Linked DNA regions of Rhizobium rhizoryzae. Each later gene encodes a partner of the first gene's protein in a complex. Links are inferred from orthologs where the notes say so. Each region holds a gene or a part of one and is shown on either strand. Other genes may lie near its edges. The genes, in order: ccmB and ccmE.

Region 1 (7,439 bases):
AAGGCGGGGCTGAACAATGCCGTGCTCGTCAACACCTGCGCTGTCACCGGGGAGGCCGTGCGTCAGGCGCGCCAAGCCATTCGTCGTGCCCGGCGGGAAAACCCGCATGCCCGCATCATCGTCACCGGTTGCGCGGCGCAAACGGAAGCCGCCACCTTCGGCGAAATGCCGGAAGTGGATGCCGTTCTCGGCAATGAGGAAAAGCTGAAAAGCGCCTCCTACCGCGCCTTGCCGGATTTCGGCGTGTCAGCCGAAGAGAAGCTGCGCGTCAACGATATCATGAGCGTGAAGGCCACCGCCCCGCAGATGGTGAAGCACATAGACGGGCATGTGCGCGCCTTCATTCAGGTGCAGAACGGCTGCGATCATCGCTGCACCTTCTGCATCATTCCTTATGGCCGCGGCAATTCCCGCTCAGTGCCCATGGGGGCCGTCGTCGATCAGGCGCGCAAACTGGTGGCGGAAGGCTATCAGGAAGTGGTGCTGACCGGCGTGGATGCCACCAGTTACGGTGCCGATCTGCCGGGAACCCCGACGCTTGGGCTTTTGGCGAAGACGTTGTTGAAGCAGGTGCCGGAGATCTTGCGGCTGCGGCTTTCATCCATCGATAGCATCGAGGCAGACAGCCATCTGTTTGACCTTCTGGCCGATGAGCCGCGCTTCATGCCGCATCTGCACCTCTCGCTCCAGCATGGCGATGACATGATCCTGAAGCGGATGAAGCGGCGGCATTCCAGCGCCGATGCATTGGCTTTCATCAATCAGGTGCGCAGCCTTCGCCCGGATGTAAGTTTCGGTGCCGATATGATTGCGGGCTTCCCGACCGAGACGGACGAGATGTTCGAGAATGCGGTTCGTCATGCGCAAGACTGTGGGCTTTCCTTCCTGCATGTCTTCCCCTACAGCCCGCGACCCGGCACACCGGCGGCGCGCATGCCGCAACTGGATCGGGCGCTGGTGAAAGAACGCGCGGCACGAATGCGGGCCGTTGGCGATAAGCTTCTCCTCTCCCATCTCGACAAGATGGTCGGGACGCGCCACATGATCCTTGTGGAGCAGAGCGGATTTGCCCATACGGAAAACTTCTCACTGGTTGCAGCTCCCGGTTTGAAGCCGCGCGATATGGTGCCGGTGATGATGACCGGTCATAACGGCAAACATCTGACAATGCAGGTCGACGCTGCCGCTGCGGCGTGACGGAACGGAACATTTTATGGCGCTGGGGTTCATCAAGAAGGTCTTCTCGTTCGGCAAGGACAAGCCTGCGGAGGAGAGCAAGGCATCGGAAGCTCTGACGGCTGACGATAAGGCGTCCATAGAGGCGGAGCTTGAGCCGCATTCGCGCGAAGAGGACCTCCCGGTTTCGCCGGTCGATCCTGTCGCAACGATCGAGATGGAAACCGCAGGCGGCCCCGCTGATGACGCGGCAGAGGTTGATGAGCCGGTGTTGCTGGCCCCTGCCGAACTTCCGGGTGAACTGGGCCTTGTCCCGCTTTCGCTGCTAGAGGCTGAGGCTGAAAGCTCTGATGGCGATCAAAGCCCACTCCCCTCTGTCCTGCCGGACATCTCCCCCTCAAGGGGGGAGATCGACTCGCCGCGAAATGACCATCCTCTCGTTGATGTTGCGGATGCTGAACCGCGCTTACAAGTAGGTGGTTCTTCCCCTAAGCAGGATGTAGGACAATACAGAAGCCCGGAATCGATCTCCCCCCTTGAGGGGGAGATGTCCGGCAGGACAGAGGGGCGTAACGACACGGTTACCCCAACGCTGTCCGAACCCGTCCTTCCCAAAGGCTTCGCCACTCGCAAGGAAGCCGCCCCGGTCGAAGCTGCGCCAGAGGTCAAACTCTCCTGGTTCCAACGGTTGCGCGAGGGGCTTTCGCGCACATCCGCGCAACTGACCGGCCAGATCGCGGCTCTCTTCACCAAGCGCAAGCTGGACGAGGCGACGCTGGAGGAGCTGGAAGACCTGCTCATTCAGGCGGATCTTGGCGTGGAAACGGCGATGCGCATCACCGATACGCTGTCGTCCGAACGCTATGGCAAGGATGTGACGGGTGACGACGTGTCGCGCATCATGGCGAGCGAAATCACCAAGGTTCTGAAGCCGGTGGCCAAGCCGCTGGAGCTGGATCTTTCCCACAAGCCGCATGTCATCCTCGTCGTCGGCGTCAATGGCACCGGCAAGACCACCACCATTGGCAAGCTGGCGGCCAAGTTGTCCGGCTCGGGCCTCAAGGTTATGCTGGCGGCGGGCGATACCTTCCGTGCCGCTGCCATCGAGCAGTTGAAGATCTGGGCGGATCGTACGGGCTCGGAATTCATCGGCACCAAGCTTGGCGCGGATGCGGCCGGCCTTGCCTATGATGCCTTCGAACAGGCCAAGGCGAAGAAGTGCGACGTTCTGATTATCGATACCGCCGGCCGTCTGCAGAACAAGGCGGAGTTGATGGCTGAGCTGGAAAAGATCGTCCGCGTTCTGAGCAAGCTGGACCCGGATGCGCCGCATACCGTCCTCCAGACCCTTGACGCAACGACCGGCCAGAACGCAATGAACCAGGTGGAAATTTTCCGCAACGTGGCTGGCGTCAGCGGTCTCATCATGACCAAGCTGGACGGAACCGCACGCGGCGGCATTCTGGTGGCCATTGCCGCCAAGCACAAGCTTCCGGTCTATTTCATCGGTGTTGGCGAGGGGATCGACGATCTTGAACCCTTCGAGGCGGAAGATTTTGCGCAGGCAATTGCGGGTGTGTCGCATTGATGCCACAGAAAACCGCTTTGCACCTATTCTTTCAACACCTTCATAAAGACGCGCCCAATGCCAAGCCTTGAAAGCGATACGACGCCGACGCGTCAGGAAAAGGAAAATCCGGGCCTGAAAATGGCGCTGGAACTCGGGCCTTTGCTTGTGTTCTTTTTTGCCAACTTGCGGGGCGAATGGCTGGTCTCCAAGTTTCCAGCGCTCTCAGCGCTAGGCGGACCGCTGCTGGTGGCGACGGGCCTTTTCATGGCGGCAACGGTTATTTCGCTGATCGTCTCCAAGATCGTTTTCAAGCATTTGCCGGTCATGCCCTTCGTCTCCGGTATCGTGGTCATGATCTTTGGCGGCCTCTCCATCTGGTTGCAGGACGAGACCTTCATCAAGATGAAGCCGACCATCGTCAACACGCTGTTCGGCGTTACGCTGCTGATTGGCCTGTTGTTCGGCAAATCGCTGCTGGGCTATGTCTTCAACGCAGCCTTTCAGCTGACGGATGAAGGATGGCGCAAGCTGACTCTCCGTTGGGGCATTTTCTTCCTGTTTCTTGCCGTGCTGAACGAAGTGGTCTGGCGCAATTTTTCCGACGCCGTCTGGGTCAACTTCAAGGTTTGGGGCACGATGCCGATCACCATTGCCTTCACGCTGGCGCAGATGCCGCTCATCATGAAACATTCGCTTGAGCCGAAGTCCGAGGATGGAAAGTGAGCACGGCGGACGCCTATCCCGCCCGCAACGGCAGCAGCGGCCATTACTGGTTTGCGGTCGCGCTCATCATTCTGCTGGCACAGATCATCGCCGAGCATTTCATGGGGCGGGTGTGGATCTGCACCTGCGGCACTGTGAAGTTGTTTGAGCCGGGCGTGAACACGCCGGGCAATTCCCAGCATCTGGCGGATTGGTACACGCCGTCGCACATCATCCATGGCTTCCTGTTTTATGGCCTCGGCTGGCTGGTGCTGCGCAAGGCTTCGTTTGCCAAGCGTCTTACGCTTGCCACCTTCATCGAAGCGGCATGGGAGCTTCTGGAAAACTCCCCCATCATCATTGACCGCTATCGATCCGCAACCATGGCCATCGGCTATGAAGGCGATAGCATCCTGAATTCGGCCATGGATACCATCTTCATGGCGCTTGGCTTTCTGTTTGCCGCGCGGGTGCCGGTCTGGGTCACTCTTGTTGTCGCTATTATTTTCGAGATCTTTACCGGCTGGCTGATCCGCGACAACCTGACCCTCAACGTGCTGATGCTCGTTTATCCGCTCGATGCGGTCCGGGCCTGGCAGGGGGCGCTGTAAAGCATTTCCAGCAAAAGTGTGCAGCGGTTTTGCGTCCGGAAATGCGTCATAACAAGGAGTTGGATCAGACTTGCGGCGTCAGGGCCTTCTCGATGGCGGGCAGCAGATCCTGGCTGACGCTGCGCTCATCGAAAGGCCCGACGCGCTTGTAGAGGATCGTGCCATCCGGAGCGACGAGATAGCTTTCCGGAATGCCATAGACGCCCCAGTCGATCGCGGCCTTGCCGTTCGGATCAACGCCGATGGCCTTGTAGGGATTGCCGAGTTCGCCCAGGAAACGCAGCGCGTTGTCGTTGCGATCCTTGTAATTGATGCCGACGATAGTGATCCGGCTATCCTTCGCGAGCTCCTTCAGGAGCGGATGCTCCTGACGGCAGGGTACGCACCAGGACGCAAACACATTCACCAGGGTCAGCCTGCCCTTGATCGCGGCATCGGTAAGCGCAGGCGTTTGCGACCCTTCCAGCGGTGGCAAGGCAAGTGAAGGCGCGTGTTTGCCGATCAGAGCCGAAGGAATGGCAGACACATCGCGTCCATTCACATCCTGATCATACAACATTTTTCCCGCCACTGCGGCAAAGCCTGCGAAGATCACCAGCGGGATCAAGGCAAAGCCATAACGTCCGAGGCCACGCTTTTCGGGCGTTTCCTCCGTTTGAAGGGGAGCCGTCATGCCTGTTTGCCCTCAGTCACGGGAGGAGAGGACCGGCGACGGATACCGGCGGCCTCCAGTTCAGCCATTTCGTTCCGGCGGGCGCGACCATCCAGAAGGGTCCAAGCTATAACGGCAAGTGTAATCAGCGCCGTCACACCGTAGGAGGTAAAGATATAGAAAGCGTGGCTCATCTCTCATACCTCCCGGCTTGCGTTACGGGCTGCCAGACGCCGCTGGGTCGCAATGCGACGACGCCATATCTCATTGCGCATGGCCGTGATATGCAATGTGAAAAACAGCAGCGTGTAAGCAATGGCCATGACCAGCAGCGGACGCAAAAACTCTCCGTCGATGGTCGGTCCATCCATGCGGATGACACTGGCTGGCTGATGCAGCGTGTTCCACCAGTCCACCGAGAACTTGATGATTGGGATGTTCACAAATCCCACGAGGATCAGCACCGAAGAAACCCGCGCAGCCCTGGACGGATCGTCCATGGCACGGTTCAGCGCGATGATGCCGAGATACATCAGGAACAGGATGAAGACGGATGTGAGCCGCGCATCCCACACCCACCACGTGCCCCACATGGGTTTCCCCCACAGCGAACCTGTGATCAGCGCGATCAGCGTAAAAGCGGCACCAAGCGGAGCTGCGGCCTTATGGGAAACATCGGCCAGCGGATGACGCCAGACCAGCGTGCCAATGGCCGACAGCGCCATGACGGAATAACACATCATCGAAAGCCAGGCCGCAGGCACATGGATGTACATGATCCGCACCGTATCGCCTTGCTGGTAATCCCCCTCAGTCGTGAAGGCGAGGTACAGCCCGGCTGCGAAGAGCAGGCAACAGAGGCCCGCCATCCACGGCAAAAGGCGTTCCGCAAGCGCGAGGAACCGCGTCGGGTTGGCAAGGTCGCTGAATTTGCGGATGGCGAGGCTTTCGGTCATGTAATCCTTTTAGGGGTGGCTCCCCGTCTTTCCTTGATTCTAGTCAATCCCCGGCATTGCGCAACGCCAGCGCAGCACCGAGCGGGCCAATGACGGCAAAAAACATCGTGATGGCAACAAGAATCAGAAAGGGCGGCAGGAAGGGTGCCGGATCTTCCACCGCTGCATAGGATGCGCTGACGCCAAAAATCAGCACGGGAATCGTCAATGGCAGAACGAGGATGGAAACCAGAAGCCCCCCTCTCGGGAGTGTGACTGCCACTGCCGCCCCGACAGCGCCGATGAAGGCCAGCGCCGGAGAACCGACCAGCAGGGTCAGCATGACGGCACCGATCGCCACCTCGCTCATATTCATGAACAGGCCGAGCAACGGAGAAGCGATCACCAGTGGCAGAATATTGGCCAGCCAATGCGCGAGGCACTTCACCAGAACTGTCAGCACCAGCGGATGCTCCTGCATCAAGATAAGATCCAGCGAGCCATCGTCGCGATCGGCCTGAAACAGCCGGTCAAGACCAAGGAGTGCAGCAAGCAGCGCGCCGATCCAGACGATGGCGGGACCAATCCGCGATAGAAGATTGAGATCCGGCCCTACCCCGAAGGGAATGACCGCCACCACTGTCAGGAAAAACAGGATACCGATCAAGGCGCCGCCGCCAGCACGGAAAGACAGTTTGAGATCGCGAAGCAGGAGGGCGATCATGCTTCCGCTCCTTCCATGGCCGCAAACCCAAAGCCCTTCATTTCCAACCGCCTCACATCAAGAAGCTCAAGCGGCTGATGCGTGGCGGCAAGGATCATGCCGCCCCTGGCCTGATGTTCGCGCATGAGCCGTGCCAGCAATGCCTCGGCGTTGATATCCAGTGCGGCTGTCGGCTCATCGACAATCCAGACCGGTCGGTAGGCCACCAGAAGCTTGGCGAATGCCATGCGGCGTTGTTGCCCGGCGGAAAGATAACCAAAGGGGAGATGTAATACCTGTTCAAGCTCGACCGCACGCGCTGCTTGCGCAATTGAACAGCCCCTTCCGCCCTCAGCATCACCAAAAAACGACTGCCAGAAGCTGAGGTTTTCCCGCACGGTCAGTTCCATTTTCATGGCGTTGCGATGCCCGAGATAATGGCAGGCTTCGGCAAGCCTGGAGGCTTTTCGGGTCTGGTCATACCAAAGGCTGAGGCCGCCGGAAGCCGGCTGAATCAGACCCGCGGCGACCCGCAGCAGCGTCGTTTTCCCCGACCCGTTCCGGCCGGTGAGAAGAAGGGCCTCACCCGACTGCAAGTCGAAGGAAATATTAGAGAATATGAAATCTTCACCGCGCTGGGCGGAAAGGTTTTCGGCGGCAAGCCGCATCGGTTCGCACCTTGTTCATTCTGTTGCGGGAAGACCAGAAAAAAATCGTTTCGATAGCCATTGATGGTCTGGAACACTTCTTAGAAATTATCTATAAGCTTCGCAACCACGCCAGCGGCCGGCGTGATTTTCACTTTGCGCCGGACCTGAAGATTTTTCTTCTCGTGCGGACAGCGGAAATGGTCGTACCCGCATCCTGATGTGCATGAAGTGCATAGGCGTCCGCACGCGCGTGTTGGCTCTTGATATCAGCGGGGTTACTTCTCGTGTCTAAATCTCTCGACAGCTTCAATTGCCGGTCCGTTCTGACCGTCGATGGCAAGGATTACGTCTATTACAGCCTACCGAAGGCAGAGGCCAATGGCCTGCCGGGCGTTTCCAAGCTGCCCTTCTCGATGAAGGTTCTTCTGGAAAACCTGCTG
Region 2 (15,849 bases), 1.9 Mb from region 1 along the record:
GAGCTATCTGAACCGCGCCCGCATTGCCGCCCAGCGCGAATCCATGCTGGCGCGAACCGATGCCGAGCCGGTGCTGGAGCGCCTGATGCGGGTGATGCGGCGCCTCAATCCCGACAAGACATTCGAACTGATCGCGACACAGGCCAATCTGGCACTTGCCATGGAGCAGCAGGATGTCGAGGAAACGGTCGGCAACCTTCTGGAGAATGCGGCGCGCCATTCTAAGAGCGGCGTCTGGCTGACCATCATGCCGTCACTGGCACCCGAGGGGGAAGATCCGGCCCGGCGCAACTGGGTGGAAATTGCTGTTGAAGATGATGGGCCGGGCCTTAACCCCGACGAAATCAAGGAAGCCATGAAGCGCGGTCGCAGGCTGGATGAAAGCAAGCCCGGCACGGGTCTTGGACTTTCGATCGTTGGCGAAATCGCCCGTGAATATCAGGGCCGTTTCCGGCTTTCGCGCGGGCGTCGCGGGGGCTTACGCGCTGTGCTGACACTGCCGGGAATTTCACGCGACGCGGCATGAGTTGCATCCTGGGACCGACGCAGTGCGGTATAAATGGCACACTGATCGCTTTCCGGCTCGACACTCTGTGCCAGCACGCTACAAACAGAGTTCAAACCTTCGCTTGGTTTCGCCACAGTCGACGTGCATGGCCAGTGACGTAATGGGCCGAGTTCAGGTTTGAAAATCAGGTGCGTAGATACCAGATAACTGTCTACGCAAGCACGAAACGGTTGGAGTAGAATGGAAGTCCGCGCTGTGAAATTCGTCGTTTGGCCTGTTCTTGCTGCAAGCCTGCTTTCGGCCTGCACATCGACCGGAGGCAATCGTGGCGGGCTCTTTGCCAAGGCGCCGCCGAACAATTTCATTGTGGCGCTTCAGGGGGGTATCGTCAGCCGTGCCGGGACACAGCTCAGCGAAAGCGACCGCCAAAGGGCGCTGGAAGCGGAATATCGCGCGCTGGAGTTTTCCGAGGTCGGACAGTCGACCGAATGGAAAGGCCGCAATATCAGCGGCGAGGTGGTGGCAGCAGCGCCCTATCAGGTGGGTTCACAGAACTGCCGCAGCTACACGCACACGCTGACGATCAACGAACGTGAGTTGAAGGCGCGCGGCACGGCCTGTCGCAATGCCGATGGAGCCTGGACTCCGCTGAGCTGAACCGCGTTCTCCTTCCCATTGAACCAATTGTGTTTCGCGCCCTTGCTTGACGCAAATCAAGGCCCGTGTCAGGCAGTCCGTCCATAGGAGAGAGGAGACTGTTCACGAAGTTGCGGCCAAACGCCTCAAATTCGTGTCATCGTCCCCGATCCGATTGGAATAGTGGTGCGCTTGACGTAATTGGCTTCAATGATTTTCTGGATTCTTATCGCAGTACTGACGGCTGGAGTGGCAGGTCTTCTGATCGCGCCGCTGATGAAGCCAAGGCCGCAACCGACGACGGCCCGTGAAGACGAGGCTGCGGTTTACCGCGACCAGATGAAGGAGATCGATCGCGATCTCGCGCTCGGTCTTCTCGGCGAGAAGGAGGCCGACTACGCGCGCGCCGAAATCGGACGCCGTTTGCTGGCTGCCACCGACGCGCCGCAGCGGGGCCTGACGCCCGCGGCTCTGCCGCGCCCGCATCGCATCACCACTCTGCTGGTCATTCTCTGTCCGCCTATCGTGGGACTTGCAGGCTATCTGATGCTGGGAAGCCCCGGCATGCCCGACCAGCCGCTGGCGGCACGCCTTGCCAATCCGGGCAACAATATCGAACTTCTGATCGCCAAGGCCGAACGACATCTGGCACAGAACCCCAATGACGGGGCCGGTTGGGATCTGCTGGCGCCGATCTACATGCGATCCGGCCGCTTTGCCGATGCGGATCAGGCGTTTCGCAACTCGATCCGTATTCTGGGCGCGACACCGCAACGGCTGGCGGGCTTGGGCGAAACCATGGTCGCCGCCAATCAGGGCATCGTGACCGACGAGGCACGCGGCTTCTTCGAGAAGGCGGTGGCGCTGGAACCCGACAATATGCGCTCGCGCTTCTATGTGGCGCTCGGGCTGGAGCAGGCGGGTCGCAAGGCGGAGGCGCTGGCCGCCTTCAACGCCATCAAGCGAGATTCGCCCCCCGGAGCCGCATGGGAAAGCCTCGTGAACCAGCACATTGCCGCCAATAGCGAGAATGCACCCGGGAATCCGAGCGCTGCCGATGTTGCCGCCGCCCAGAACCTTTCCGGGCAGGACCGGCAGGCAATGATTGCGGGCATGGTGGAAAGCCTTGCCGAGCGGCTGAAATCTGACCCGAAAAACATCGAGGGCTGGCTGCGGCTGGTGCGCTCCTACATGGTGCTGGGCCGCGAGCAGGACGCCCGCAATGCCCTTCAGACAGGGCTGAAGACATTTCCCGCAGAGACGGGCGAGGGTCAGCGGCTTGTGGCGCTGGCGCGTGAGATTGGACTGGGCGAGGGGATCGTGCAATGACGCGCAAACAGAAACGCATGGCCGTGATTGCTGGCGGCATGAGCTTCATCCTGATTGCCGTGCTGCTCGTGATGTTCGCCTTCAGCCAGTCGGTCGCCTATTTCTTCATGCCGAGCGATCTTGCCAAGAACGAGGTATCGCCGGGAACGCGCATCCGTCTGGGTGGACTGGTCGAGGCTGGTTCCGTTCAGCGTGGGGCCGGATCGACCGTGAGCTTCAAGGTGACCGATGGCTCGGCGAGCGTACCTGTGAGCTATACCGGAATTCTGCCGGACCTGTTTCGCGAGGGCCAGGGCGTGGTGACCGAAGGCGTGTTCACGTCTTCCCGTGCCTTCGTTGCAGATTCGGTGCTGGCCAAGCATGATGAGAACTACATGCCGAAGGAAGTGGCGGATCGCCTGAAGGCGGACGGCGTCTGGAAGGAGGGCGAAGGCAGCCCGACCACCGGCGCCAAAGGGAGTGTGACGCGATGATTGTCGAGATCGGCCATTATGCGCTGGTTCTGGCGCTTGCGATTGCCCTGATCGTCTCCATCGCGCCCGTTGTGGGTGCGCGGCGGAACGATGCGGCGCTGATGGCGCTGGCACCCTCGGGCTCCATCATCCTCTTTGGCATGGTGACGCTTTCGTTTCTGGCGCTGACCTGGGCCTATGCGGTTTCCGATTTTTCCGTGCGCAATGTCTGGGAGAACTCCCATTCGCTGATGCCCATGGTCTACAAGCTTTCCGGCGTCTGGGGGAACCACGAAGGTTCCATGATGCTGTGGCTGCTGATCCTGACGCTGTTCAGCGCACTCGTTGCATTCTTCGGGCGCAATCTGCCGGAAACATTGCGGGCCAACGTGCTGGCCGTGCAGGCCTGGGTGACGGTCGCCTTCCTGCTGTTCATTCTGCTGACCTCCAATCCCTTCATCCGCCTGATGCCGGCACCCGCGGAAGGGCAGGACCTGAACCCCGTTCTTCAGGACCCGGGTCTGGCAGTGCATCCGCCGTTGCTCTATCTCGGTTATGTCGGCTTCTCCGTCTGCTTCTCCTTTGCCGTTGCTGCCCTCATCGAAGGACGCATCGACGCGGCATGGGCGCGCTGGGTTCGCCCCTGGACGCTGGCTGCCTGGACCTTCCTGACGGCTGGCATCGCCATGGGGTCCTACTGGGCCTATTACGAGCTCGGCTGGGGCGGCTGGTGGTTCTGGGATCCGGTCGAAAACGCTTCCTTCATGCCGTGGCTTGCGGGAACAGCACTTCTGCACTCGGCGCTGGTGATGGAAAAGCGCGAGGCGCTGAAGATCTGGACCGTGCTTCTGGCGATCATCACCTTCTCGCTGTCGTTGCTCGGAACCTTCCTCGTCCGCTCCGGCGTTCTTACCTCCGTGCATGCCTTCGCGACAGACCCGACCCGCGGCACCTTCATTCTGGCCATCCTCTCGATCTTCGTCGGCGGAGCTTTTGCACTGTTTGCCTGGCGCGCACCGCAGCTGAAAAGCGGCGGAATCTTTGCGCCCATTTCCCGCGAAGGCGCTCTGGTTCTCAACAATCTGATCCTGACGGTATCGACCGCGACGGTGCTGACCGGTACGCTTTATCCGCTGGTTCTGGAGACGCTGACGGGTGAGAAGATTTCCGTCGGCGCGCCCTTCTTCAACCTGACCTTCGGCCTGTTGATGATTCCGCTTCTGCTGATCGTGCCCATGGGGCCGCTTCTGGCCTGGAAACGGGGTGATCTCCTGGGCGCCATGCAGCGGCTCTATCTCGTTGCGGGGCTGGCGCTGGTTGTAGGGCTCGGGATCTACTACGTGGAAAATGGCGGCCCTGTTCTGGCCTTCCTCGGTCTGGCGCTCGGCATCTATCTCATTCTCGGTTCGCTGGTCGACCTCTGGTACCGCGCCAACTTCGGCAAGCTGGCTTTTTCCATTGCCCTTGCCCGGTTGAAGGGGCTTCCACGCTCTGCCTTCGGAACGGCGCTGGCGCATATGGGCCTTGGCGTTACCGTGCTGGGCATCGTGGCGGTGACGGCTTTCGAGACCGAGCACGTGCTGGAAATGAAGCAGGGCATGACAGCGGATGCAGGCGGCTATACGCTCGTATTCGATGGCATGAAGGAAGCGGTCGGCCCGAACTTTACCGAAGAGCGAGCGCATTTCACGATCAGCAAGGCGGGCGTTGCCGTTGCCGACGTCTGGTCCTCCAAGCGAATCTATACCGCGCGCCGCATGCCGACGACGGAAGCCGGTATCGTTAGCTTCGGTCTCAGCCAGCTTTATGTGTCGCTGGGCGACCCGATGGCCGATGGCGGTATCGTGGTACGCATCTGGTGGAAGCCTTTCATTCTCTGTATCTGGCTTGGTGGCTTGATCATGATGATTGGCGGCTTTGTTTCGCTCTCTGACCGCCGCCTGCGTGTTGGCGCGCCAAGCCGCAGAGCAAAGGCGGCAAAGCCGGCCAAGCCCGCCATGGAGCCTGCGCAATGAAGAGGCGTTTTCCTCTCGTCCTGCTGGCGAGCCTGATGCTGGCGCCGGTGACTGCTCTTGCCGTCAATCCCGATGAGGTTCTGAAGGACCCGAAGCTAGAGCAGCGCGCCCGTGACCTGTCAGCTCAGCTTCGCTGCATGGTCTGCCAGAACCAGTCCATCGACGATTCGAACGCCGAGCTTGCCAAGGACCTGCGCGTGCTGGTGCGCGAGCGGATAACGGCGGGCGATAGCGACGAGCAGGTGATCAACTACCTCGTCTCGCGCTACGGCGAATTCGTGCTGCTGAAGCCACGACTAAGCGCCCGGACGATCGCGCTTTGGGCAACCCCTGCGGTCCTTTTCATCATCGGCGGAATTGCCGTCTACCGGCTGTCTCGCCGCTCCCGTCCCACGACGGGTGCTGAGAAGGCCCTGACGGCGGAAGAGCAGGCGCGACTGGCGGAACTGCTGCGCAAGGAAGAGGGCTGAGCGGCGTTTTTTCCGCTCTCCGCAACATTACAAACATTTCACCCATCGGACACGTGCAGTTAAGGTCACGGCACCTATATCTTCAGTCATCCACCGCCGCCGGACCTCCGGCAACCAGTCTGAATGATGATAAAGGTATCGAACCATGAGCAAGATCGGACGCCCCTCCCTGAAGACCATTCTCAAGGGAACCACTGTGGCGGGCCTCGCAGCCGTAATGCTTTCGACCGGCATTCCCGCACAAGTCTATCAATCCTATGCTGAGCCGGTGACTGTTGCTTCGCCGCAGGTTCCAAGCTTCGCAGATGTCGTTTCCGCCGTATCGCCTGCCGTTGTTTCCGTTCGCGTTAAATCCGATACGACGCCAGCCTCGGACGATGCCAGCAATGGCTTCTCATTTGGAGGCCGCGGCTTTGACGAGCTTCCGGACGACCATCCGTTGAAGCGCTTCTTCCGTGAATTTGGCGGCCAGATGCCGAACGGCCGAAACCAGGAGCGCGCCGAGCGCAACAACCGCAACGGCAACCGCCAGCATTACATGCGTCCTGTCGCACAGGGCTCCGGCTTCTTCATCTCGGAAGACGGCTATCTCGTCACCAACAATCACGTCGTGGCTGACGGTTCGGCCTATACGGTGGTCATGAACGACGGGACCGAACTCGATGCGAAGCTGATCGGCAAGGACAGCCGGACGGATCTCGCCGTCCTGAAGGTCGATACCAAGCGCAAGTTCACCTATGTGAAGTTTGCCGATGACGCGAAGATCCGCGTCGGCGACTGGGTCGTTGCCGTCGGCAACCCCTTCGGTCTCGGTGGCACAGTCACGGCCGGTATCGTCTCTGCCCGTGGCCGCGATATCGGTTCCGGTCCCTATGACGACTTCATCCAGATCGATGCGCCGGTCAACCGCGGTAACTCCGGTGGCCCGACCTTCAACCAGAACGGTGAAGTGGTCGGTATAAACACCGCGATCTTCTCGCCCTCCGGCGGCAGCGTCGGCATCGCGTTCGCAATTCCCGCCTCGACCGCAAAGGATGTGGTGGCCGACCTGATGAAGAGCGGCAAGGTGGAACGCGGCTGGCTTGGTGTCCAGATCCAGCCAGTGACACAGGAAATCGCGGAATCGCTCGGTCTTGCAGAAGCCAAGGGTGCGCTGGTCGTGTCTCCGCAGAACGGGTCTCCGGGCGCAAAGGCTGGCATCAAGCAGGGTGATGTGATCACCGCCGTCAATGGCGAGCCGATCAAGGATGCCCGTGACCTGGCCAAGAAGGTTGCAGCCATCGGCCCGAACAAGAAGGTGGATGTTTCCATCTGGCGCGGCGGCAAGGCGCAATCCGTTGAAGTGACGCTCGGCAATCTCGCAAGCGACGAAGCCTCCAAGGCCGAAACGCAGCAGAGCCAGCAGCAGGCGCAGCCTTCGAGCGAAAAGGCGCTTGCCAACCTTGGCATCACCGTCGGCCCTTCCGATGATGGCACGGGCGTTGCGGTAACCGATGTCGATCCGGACTCGGAAGCTGCAGCCAAGGGACTGAAGGAAGGTGAGAAGATCACCGCCGTCAACAACCAGCAGGTCGCAACGGCAGCCGACATTACCAAGGCCATCGCCGCCGCCCGCAAGGATGGCCGTACCCGGGCGCTGTTCCAGATCGAATCGCAGAGCGGCAGCCGCTTCATCGCACTTCCGATCAAGGAAGGCTAAGGGACCGGTCAACTCCTCTTGTTTGGGGCGCCGGACCAGCAATGGTTCGGCGCCATTTTCATTTTCGATTTCAGGGAGACACCAATGCCGTTACAGCAGGAAAGCATGGAGAAGCCCGCTGAAACCCCTTCCACCGGGCAGGGTCGCGAGGCTATTGTCCCGCACATGAAGATTCTTGTGATTGAAGACGATCTCGAAGCCGCCGCTTACATGACCAAGGCCTTTCGCGAGACGGGTATTGTGGTCGATCACGCCAGCGATGGCGAAAGCGGCCTCTTCATGGGTTCTGAAAACGCCTATGATGTCATGGTCATCGACCGCATGTTGCCGCGGCGCGATGGGCTGTCTGTGATCAGTGAATTGCGCAAGCGCGGCATCAATACGCCCGTTCTCATTCTCTCTGCACTTGGACAGGTGGACGACCGCGTGACGGGCCTGCGTGCGGGGGGTGACGATTACCTGCCCAAACCCTATGCGTTCAGCGAGCTTCTGGCGCGCGTGGAAGTGCTGGGTCGGCGAAAAGGGACGCCCGAGCAGGAGATGACCTACCGTGTCGGCGATCTCGAGCTTGACCGGCTTTCCCATGAGGTTCGCCGTCAAGGCAAGGAGATCCTGCTGCAGCCGCGCGAGTTTCGGTTGCTGGAATATCTCATGAAGAATGCCGGTCAGGTTGTGACCCGGACGATGCTTCTGGAGAATGTCTGGGACTATCATTTCGATCCGCAGACGAATGTCATCGACGTGCATGTTTCGCGCCTGCGCTCGAAGATCGAGAAGGATTTTGACAAGCCGCTGCTGAAGACCATTCGCGGCGCCGGTTACATGATCAAGGACGAAGCTTGAGCATGAGCCGTCTTCGCCTGCTGTTTCGCTCGACCAGCGTTCGGCTGTCGGCGCTCTACATCATCCTGTTCTCGCTCTGCGCCGCCTTTCTGGTCGTCTATGTGACGGCCATGTCAGAGCGAATTCTGACGCAGCAGGTTCGAGAGAGTATCAATCAGGAAGCCGCCGATATTCGCGCAGCCTATGATCGCGGCGGCATCAACCTGCTTCTGAGGACCATGGAGCGGCGTGCACGGCAACCGGGCGCCAATCTCTATGTCATTGCAAGCCCAACGGGCGAGATGCTGGCCGGGAACGTAGCTTCCGTGGAGCCGGGCGTTCTGGATCAGGAGGGCTGGACGCGGATGCCGTTCCGCTATGAGCCCTTCACGGAGCAGGGGCCGCCGCGTCCGCATGTTGCAACGGCGAATGTATTTTTCCTCGACAACGGCCTGCGGGTGATGGTGGGACGCGACCTGGGCGAACCGGGGCGTTTCCGAGGCATTGTGCGCCGCGCGCTGATGGTGGCGTTGGCCATCATGGGTCTCGGTGCACTGGTGATCTGGTTCGGTATCGGGCGAAACGCCTTGCGGCGCATCGATCGTATGTCGGCGGCAAGCACCAAGATCATGGCGGGCGATCTGTCGCAACGGCTGCCGGTCGGCGTTTCCGGCGACGAATTCGACCGGCTTTCCGAGTCTCTCAACGCCATGCTCGAGCGCATCGAGAAGCTGAATGAGGGGCTGCGGCAGGTTTCCGACAATATCGCCCACGATCTGAAGACGCCTTTGACGCGGCTGCGCAACAAGGCAGCCGACGCGCTGGATGAGGATGATGGAGAGGTTCGGCGTGTGGCGCTGGAAGGCATCATCAGCGAGTCAGACCAGCTGATCCGGACGTTCAACGCGCTTCTGATGATCTCCCGGGTCGAGGCCGGTTCGATTGCAGCCGAAATGACGCCGGTGGACATCTCCGCCATCTGTGCCGATTCCGCCGAGCTTTACGAGCCGGTTGCGGAAGAGGCCGGACTTTCGCTGGTGACTGAAATCGAGCCCGGCCAGGCCGTGCAGGGAAACCGGGAGCTTATCGGGCAGGCAATGTTCAACCTGCTCGACAATGCCATCAAATACGCAGCCGAAGGCGAGCAGGACCGCCCGATCCTGATGCGCCTGAAGCGACAGGGCGAGGAATTGCATCTGTCCGTCTGCGATCACGGGCCGGGCGTGCCGGAGGACAAACGCTCCGAGGTGGTGAAGCGCTTCGTGCGGCTGGACGAGAGCCGCTCAAAGCCGGGCACCGGTCTTGGCCTATCGCTTGTTGAGGCGGTCATGGAACTGCATGGCGGGCGTCTGGAACTGTCCCAGACCAATGCCGGGGCAGATGTCCATCCGGGTCTGACCGCGACCATGGTATTTCCGGCTTCAGCGCGAAGCATGTAGCCTATTTATGCAGCATCTGCCTCTTTTGTGGTGAGAACGGGCTGACAGATTGCCATCCCCGCGCTACAGCCTGAAGATATGCGGCAGAATTGGGAGGTTCGTATCGTGGCTGAGCAGGTGCACTCTCTGGGCGAGCTTCGCGACAACCCCTTGCGCGCCTTCAACCAGACGGAGGCGAGGGCTGCCAATGCGGTTCTGAAAGAGATCGCCGGACAGGAGCCCGTTGTCGCCGAGATGCTGAAGGATGGCGGCGTACTGAAGGAATTCCTGGCCGCAGCGCTTTCGCTTTCTCCCTACCTGCGTGAGAGCCTTTCCATCCGTCCCGCGATGCTGGCGCGCTACCTCTCTGCACCGGTAGAACAGCTGCTGGCGCAATGCGTGGAGGCCGCGCGGCAAAGTTGGGAACCGCGCTCTGATGGATCCATGCCCACAGAAGCCGAAGTGATGACGGCGCTCCGAAATGCCAAGAGGGAGGTCAGCGTTCTTCTGGCGCTGGCCGATCTGGCGCGTCTGCACGATGCAAGACAGACGACCCGCTGGCTGACAAGGCTGGCGGATGTGGCCGTCGCCGCATCGATTGACCATCTGCTGGTGACGGCGCACCACGCAGGCAAGCTGACCTTGAACGATCCCGCACGACCCAGTGAAGGGTCCGGGCTGATCGTGCTCGGCATGGGCAAGCATGGTGCGGAGGAGCTGAATTACTCCTCAGACATCGATCTGGTTGTCTTCTATGACCCGGAGAGCGGCATCCTGCCGGACCCGCTGGAGGCGAGCGAGCTCTACGGTCGCATGATGCGCCGGATGATCCGCATGCTGCAGGAGCGCACGGGCGATGGCTATGTGTTCCGCACCGACCTGCGTCTGCGGCCTGATCCGGGCTCGACCCCTCTGGCCGTCTCCGTCGAAGCGGCGCTCGTCTATTACGAAGGGCGGGGGCAGAACTGGGAACGTGCCGCCTACATCAAGGCAAGGCCCATTGCTGGCGACCTTCAGGCAGGCACCGATTTCCTGCGCCAGCTGGTTCCTTTCGTTTTCCGCAAATATCTCGACTACGCAGCGATTGCCGATATTCACTCGATCAAGCGCCAGATCCACGCGCACAAGGGCCACGGCGCCATTGCCGTGAAGGGCCATGACGTGAAGCTAGGGCGGGGCGGCATTCGGGAGATCGAGTTCTTCGTGCAGACCCAGCAGCTGATCGCGGGAGGCCGCATGCCCCCCTTGCGGGCGCGCCGCACCGAGGATGCACTTTCCGCACTTGCCGATGCGCAGTGGATACGGCCCGAGATCGCCATGGAACTCACGGAGGCCTACTGGTTTCTGCGGGATGTGGAGCATCGCATCCAGATGGTGCGCGACGAGCAATCGCACCGCTTGCCCGAGGGCGAGGCGGAGCTGAAGCGCATTGCCTTCATGATGGGCTTTGCCGATACCAAGGCGTTTGGCGACAGGCTGGAAGAGATCCTGCGCACCGTGGAGAAACGCTATGCACGGCTGTTCGAGCAGGAGACAAAGCTTTCCGCCGCCGATGGCAATCTGGTTTTCACCGGCCAGAACGACGATCCGGAAACCCTGAAGACATTGGAGCGGATGGGCTTCGAGCGGCCTGCCGATATGTCCCGCGTCATCCGCACCTGGCATTACGGACGATACCGCGCCACGCAATCGGTCGAGGCCCGCGAACGGCTGACGGAACTGATGCCGGAACTGCTGATGGCCTTTGGCAAGAGCAAGCGCGCTGATGAGGCGCTGCTTAGGTTCGATGGCTTTCTGAAAGCACTGCCAGCCGGTATCCAGCTTTTCTCGCTTCTTGGCAACAATCCCAACCTGTTGAGCCTGGTGGTAACGGTCATGTCGGCGGCACCTCGTCTTGCGGATATTATTGCCGCGAGGCCGCATGTATTCGACGGCATGCTGGACCCCGGCCTTATGGCGCAGATGCCGACACGCGATTACTTGCAGGAACGATTGACGACCTTTCTCGGCGGCGCGCGGCATTATGAGGATTTGCTTGACCGACTGCGCATCTTTGCCTCGGAGCAACGCTTTCTGATCGGCATAAGATTGTTGACGGGCAGCATCAGCGGCATTCAGGCGGGGCATGCCTTTACCGATCTGGCTGACCTGATTATCGCCAAGGCGCTGGAGGGCGTGCGCAGCGAGATCCGGCAGGCGCATGGGGACTTTCCGGGCGGGCGGATCGCGGTGATCGGCATGGGCAAGCTTGCAAGCTTCGAGCTGACCGCCGGTTCCGATGTCGATATCATCCTGCTCTACGACTATGATGACGGCGCCCTTGAATCGGACGGAGATAAGCCGCTCGATTCACTCCGCTATTTCACACGCATCACGCAACGGCTGATCGCAGCGCTGTCGGCGCCAACTGCGGAGGGCATCGTTTTCGAGGTGGATCTGCGCCTGCGGCCTTCCGGCAACAAGGGGCCGGTTGCCACACGGATCAATTCCTTCCGCAAATATCAGGAAGAGGAAGCCTGGACCTGGGAGCATATGGCGCTGACGAGAGCACGGCTGATCTGCGGCGACGACAGCCTGATGCGGGAGGCGGATGATGTGATCGCATCGATCCTCAACCGCCCACGGGAGCGTGACAGAATTGCAGCCGATGTGGCCGAGATGCGCGCGCTGATCGAACAGGAAAAGCCACCACGCGACCAATGGGATCTGAAGCTTATACCGGGCGGCCTGATCGACATTGAATTTCTGGCGCAGTTTGCCCGGCTGATGAACGGGCGGGCCAGCAGCCTGACCGCTGAGGAGCGTCAGTTGACGGGCACCGGCAGAAGCCTGATGCTCTATGCGCAGGACATGATCAGCCGTGACGATCTTGATCTCTGCCTTCAGGCGCTCGCCGTCTACACGGAGCTTTCGCAGATCATCCGGCTGTGTGTCGGCAGCGAGTTCGACCCTAAGGATGCGCCCGCAGGTCTGATCGAGCGGCTATCCACGGCTGTGGATGCCCCGAACCTCAAACTGGTGGAGGCAGACCTCAAGCGGCTGTCGAAGGGCGTGCGATCGGTTTTCCAGTCGACGACGCGCCGGCGCCCCCCGGGATCGTAAGCGCGACGACCGTGCCGTGCTTCATGCGGGAACGGATGCGCATGGAGCCGCCATGGAGTGTGACCAGCGAGCGGGAAATGGCAAGCCCAAGGCCGGAGCCTCCCTTGCTCTTGGCATACTGGCTCTGAACCTGCTCGAACGGCTGGCCGATCTTCCCAAGCGCCGCCTTCGGAATTCCAATCCCCGTATCGGCAATGGTGAGGCGCAGGCCCTTGGCCGTCTCGCGGGCGCGCAGTTCGATGCGTCCGCCTTCGTTGGTGAACTTCACGGCGTTGGACAGCAGGTTCAACAGGATCTGCTTCATCGCACGGCGATCGCCCACCATGCGCAGATCCGGGCTGAGACGCTGCGTCACGATAATCGATTTTTCCTCAGCCGGGATTGATGTGAGGCGTAGGCTCTCCTCGATCAGGGGCGCCAGATCAATCGACTCGCAATGGATCTTCATGTGGCCTGCTTCGATCTTCGACATGTCGAGAATGTCGTTGATGACGTTCAGCAGATGCTTTCCGCTTTCGTGGATGTCCTTGGCATATTCGCTGTATTTCGGCGAGCCGACCGGGCCGAACATGCCGTTCAACAGGATTTCAGAGAAACCGAGAATCGCGTTCAAGGGTGTGCGCAACTCATGGCTCATATTCGCAAGAAATTCCGACTTCGCCTTGTTCGCGGCTTCCGCTCGATCCTTCTCGGCCAAATAATTGGCATTGGCGACGGACAGTTCTGCCTTCTGGCGCTCCAGCTTCTTCTGGGATGACGAGAGATCGCCGATCGTTGCCATCAGTCGGCGCTCGGATTCACGCAGGCGCTCCTGATGCCGCTTGAGCAGTGTGATATCTGTGCCAACTGACACAAGACCGCCATCCCGCGTGCGCCGCTCGTTGATCTGGAGCCAGCGTTCATCGGCCAGTTGCACTTCGATTGTGCGCGAAAAGCCGTTCTGGTCGGGATCCGCAATCCGCCGCTCTACCACGGGCCGAGAGGCCGCAGCCGTCACGATGGCCTTCTCCGTGCCGGGAACGAGTACGCTGTCGGGCAGGCCGTATGCCTGTTGGAAGTGCGTGTTGCACATGACCAGACGGTCGTTCTTGTCCCACAGGACGAAGGCTTCCGAGGTGCACTCGATGGCGTCCGCCAGACGCTGATCCGCCTCCGCATAGCGCTGGGCAAGACGGTGCTGTTCCGTCACGTCCATGGCGATGCCGATGACGTGGGTCCGACCCATGCCTGTTTTGACTACCTGTGCGCGGGCCCGCATCCATACATAATGACCGGCCGCATGGCGCATGCGGAAAACCTGGTCGACCTGCTTTGCATTGCCGCGACCGACCGCACGGGCAAGCGCGAAGAGGTTGCCATCGGCCGGATGCATCATCCGGGCAGCCTCGCTGAAGGACAGCACATTGTTGCCGGGCGGAAGTCCCAGCATTTCATACATGGAGCGCGACCAGAACAGCTTGCGGTTCGTGAGATCGAAATCCCAGAGACCGCAGCGTCCACGCGAGAGAGCCGTTTCGACACGCATGTTGGATTCGAGAAAGATCTCGTCGGCTTCGCGGGCCCGTTTGGCCTGCACGTAGTAAGCGTAGAGGATAACCAGCATGACCGAAGAAATGCCGGTGAAAAGCGTCACATTCAGCGAGACCTGCTGGCGCCAGTATTGATCGATCTCGTCCAGAGAGTGACCCGCCACCAGCAATCCGCCGCCGATGCTGCGAATGGCTGCATAATGGGGCGCGCCCTCAAAGGTGGTTTCGATAATGCCATTGCCTCCGCCGAAGCGGCGCAGGGCCACCATTTCCGGCAAAAAGGAATCGAACCGCGCCCCGATGAACGACTTGGCGCTGCCCGTCGCACTGAAGATCCGACCGGTGCTGTTGACGAGAAGGATGAAGCTCTGCCGATCCAGATCCTGCGGCAACGTTTTGAGGCGCTGCTCAGCGGCTGCCTGATCGGCGGCAACGAAAATCTCGTCGTGACCCTGAAGGGCGGAGGTGCCGATGGCGGCCAGAAGCGCCGTGGTTTGCCGGGCATCCTCTTCCATCCGGGCACGTTCGGACACAAGACCCATCAGTCGGGAAATGGCAATGACGCTGAGAAAGGCGATGATGAGGACGGGGATTGCGCGTTTCAGCCAGACATCCAGGTTCGGAATGGCCTGCAGACGCTGACCAATGCGCAGCGATCGGTCTCCGATGGCCAGCAGCCACAGCAGCACCCGATCCCAGAATTTGAAAAACAGCCGCCCTTCGGCCGCGGTTTCCCGCTGCACGTCCGCCATCGCTTTGCTTGATCCCTCGTGAGTGATTCGCAAATCATGTTGCGATCCGAGGGCAGTGAATCATTGCTGATTCGCCTTGTCCAGATGCGGTTTTAAGAAAAATTTAACCATATTGCGGAAATGGCGCCCCGCGATCCTGCAGGGGCGCCAGGCTGGCTGATCTCAGCTGTCTTTCAGCATCCGCTCGATGAGGTCCCGAACATCGGTCGAGAGCTTTGATGTGCGGTCGATTTCCAGTAGTGCCGCACGCGCATGGTCGGCGCGGCTGGCATCCAACGCCCGCCAGGAGCGCATGGCGGTCAGCAGTCTCGCAGCAAGCTGCGGATTGCGCGGATCGATCTGCGTGACCTGAGCGCCCAGCAAACGGTATCCCTCACCATCGGCGCGATTGAAGGCAGTTGGATTGGCAAACGCAAGTGAACCCACCAGCGAACGAACTCGGTTCGGGTTCGTCGCAACGTAGAGCGGATGCTCCATCAGGGCGTTGACACGGTTCAGCGTATCTCCGCCCGGAATGGTGGCCTGCAGTGCAAACCACTTATCCAGAACAAGCGGGTTGTTTTCGAAACGTTTGACGAAGGTTGCCAGTGCTTCTGCCGTTGCCGCATCCTCCGGGAAGCGGTGCGCCAGAACCGTCAGGGCCTGAACCATATCGGTCATGTTATCCGCATCCGCGAAGGCCTTGGCGGCGCGCTCGGTGCCGCCCGTGACATAGGCCAGATAGCCAAGCGCGCTGTTGCGCAGTGCCCGTTTGCCAGCGCTTGCCGCATCAGGGCTGAAGGCGCCTTCCGGCTTCATCGTGTTGAACAGGTTCTCGAAAACAGACTGGCCGCTTTCGGCAATGGCCTTCAGGATAGCCTGACGGCCCTTATGGATGGCGTCAGGATCAATGTTGCTGCCAAGCTCACGGGCAATGTCCGCCTCGCTGGGAAGAGCGAGCGCCTGAGCACGGAAAGCCGGCTCGAGTGCTTCATCGGCTGCCGCTTCCAGCAAGGTGGAGATGAAAACCGGATTGCAGGTGATGGCCTTGCCTTCACGCGCATCCTTGGCTGCCTGCAGGAGGTTGGGCAGCGCCAGATCCGTCAGCGCCTGCCAGCGGGCAAACAGGTCCGTATCG

What was found.
Region 2: the proteins of ccmB (region 1) and ccmE are in contact, whole or in part, in a solved structure (PDB 8CE8), measured with the Escherichia coli proteins. The link is inferred for Rhizobium rhizoryzae from one-to-one orthologs.

What each region holds. Positions count from the first base shown.
Region 1 is NZ_CP049250.1:1,261,397-1,268,835, reverse strand. What follows is about bases 4,541-7,439. They hold ccmB (heme exporter protein CcmB), read right to left. Parts: upstream 6,371-7,439; coding sequence 5,711-6,370; downstream 4,541-5,710. Other genes in these bases: acnA (aconitate hydratase AcnA), read left to right, coding at 7,284-7,439; G6N80_RS12150 (hypothetical protein), read left to right, coding at 7,029-7,217; ccmA (heme ABC exporter ATP-binding protein CcmA), read right to left, coding at 6,367-7,017; G6N80_RS12165 (heme ABC transporter permease), read right to left, coding at 4,909-5,667; ccmD (heme exporter protein CcmD), read right to left, coding at 4,729-4,905. Also shown: tRNA (N(6)-L-threonylcarbamoyladenosine(37)-C(2))-methylthiotransferase MtaB, read left to right, coding at 1-1,197; signal recognition particle-docking protein FtsY, read left to right, coding at 1,214-2,764; G6N80_RS12185 (septation protein A), read left to right, coding at 2,822-3,469; G6N80_RS12180 (DUF2585 domain-containing protein), read left to right, coding at 3,466-4,059; more of G6N80_RS12175, read right to left, coding at 4,124-4,540. UniProt on the Escherichia coli protein: Required for the export of heme to the periplasm for the biogenesis of c-type cytochromes.
Region 2 is NZ_CP049250.1:3,187,330-3,203,178, reverse strand. What follows is about bases 1,221-4,207. They hold ccmE (cytochrome c maturation protein CcmE), read left to right. Parts: upstream 1,221-2,469; coding sequence 2,470-2,946; downstream 2,947-4,207. Other genes in these bases: G6N80_RS21280 (heme lyase CcmF/NrfE family subunit), read left to right, coding at 2,943-4,207; ccmI (c-type cytochrome biogenesis protein CcmI), read left to right, coding at 1,355-2,473. Also shown: G6N80_RS21300 (ATP-binding protein), read left to right, coding at 1-526; G6N80_RS21295 (hypothetical protein), read left to right, coding at 749-1,165; more of G6N80_RS21280, read left to right, coding at 4,208-4,940; G6N80_RS21275 (cytochrome c-type biogenesis protein), read left to right, coding at 4,937-5,410; G6N80_RS21270 (Do family serine endopeptidase), read left to right, coding at 5,556-7,109; G6N80_RS21265 (response regulator transcription factor), read left to right, coding at 7,215-7,952; G6N80_RS21260 (sensor histidine kinase), read left to right, coding at 7,955-9,370; G6N80_RS21255 (bifunctional [glutamine synthetase] adenylyltransferase/[glutamine synthetase]-adenylyl-L-tyrosine phosphorylase), read left to right, coding at 9,473-12,451; G6N80_RS21250 (PAS domain-containing sensor histidine kinase), read right to left, coding at 12,381-14,732; pepN (aminopeptidase N), read right to left, coding at 14,895-15,849. UniProt on the Escherichia coli protein: Heme chaperone required for the biogenesis of c-type cytochromes. Transiently binds heme delivered by CcmC and transfers the heme to apo-cytochromes in a process facilitated by CcmF and CcmH.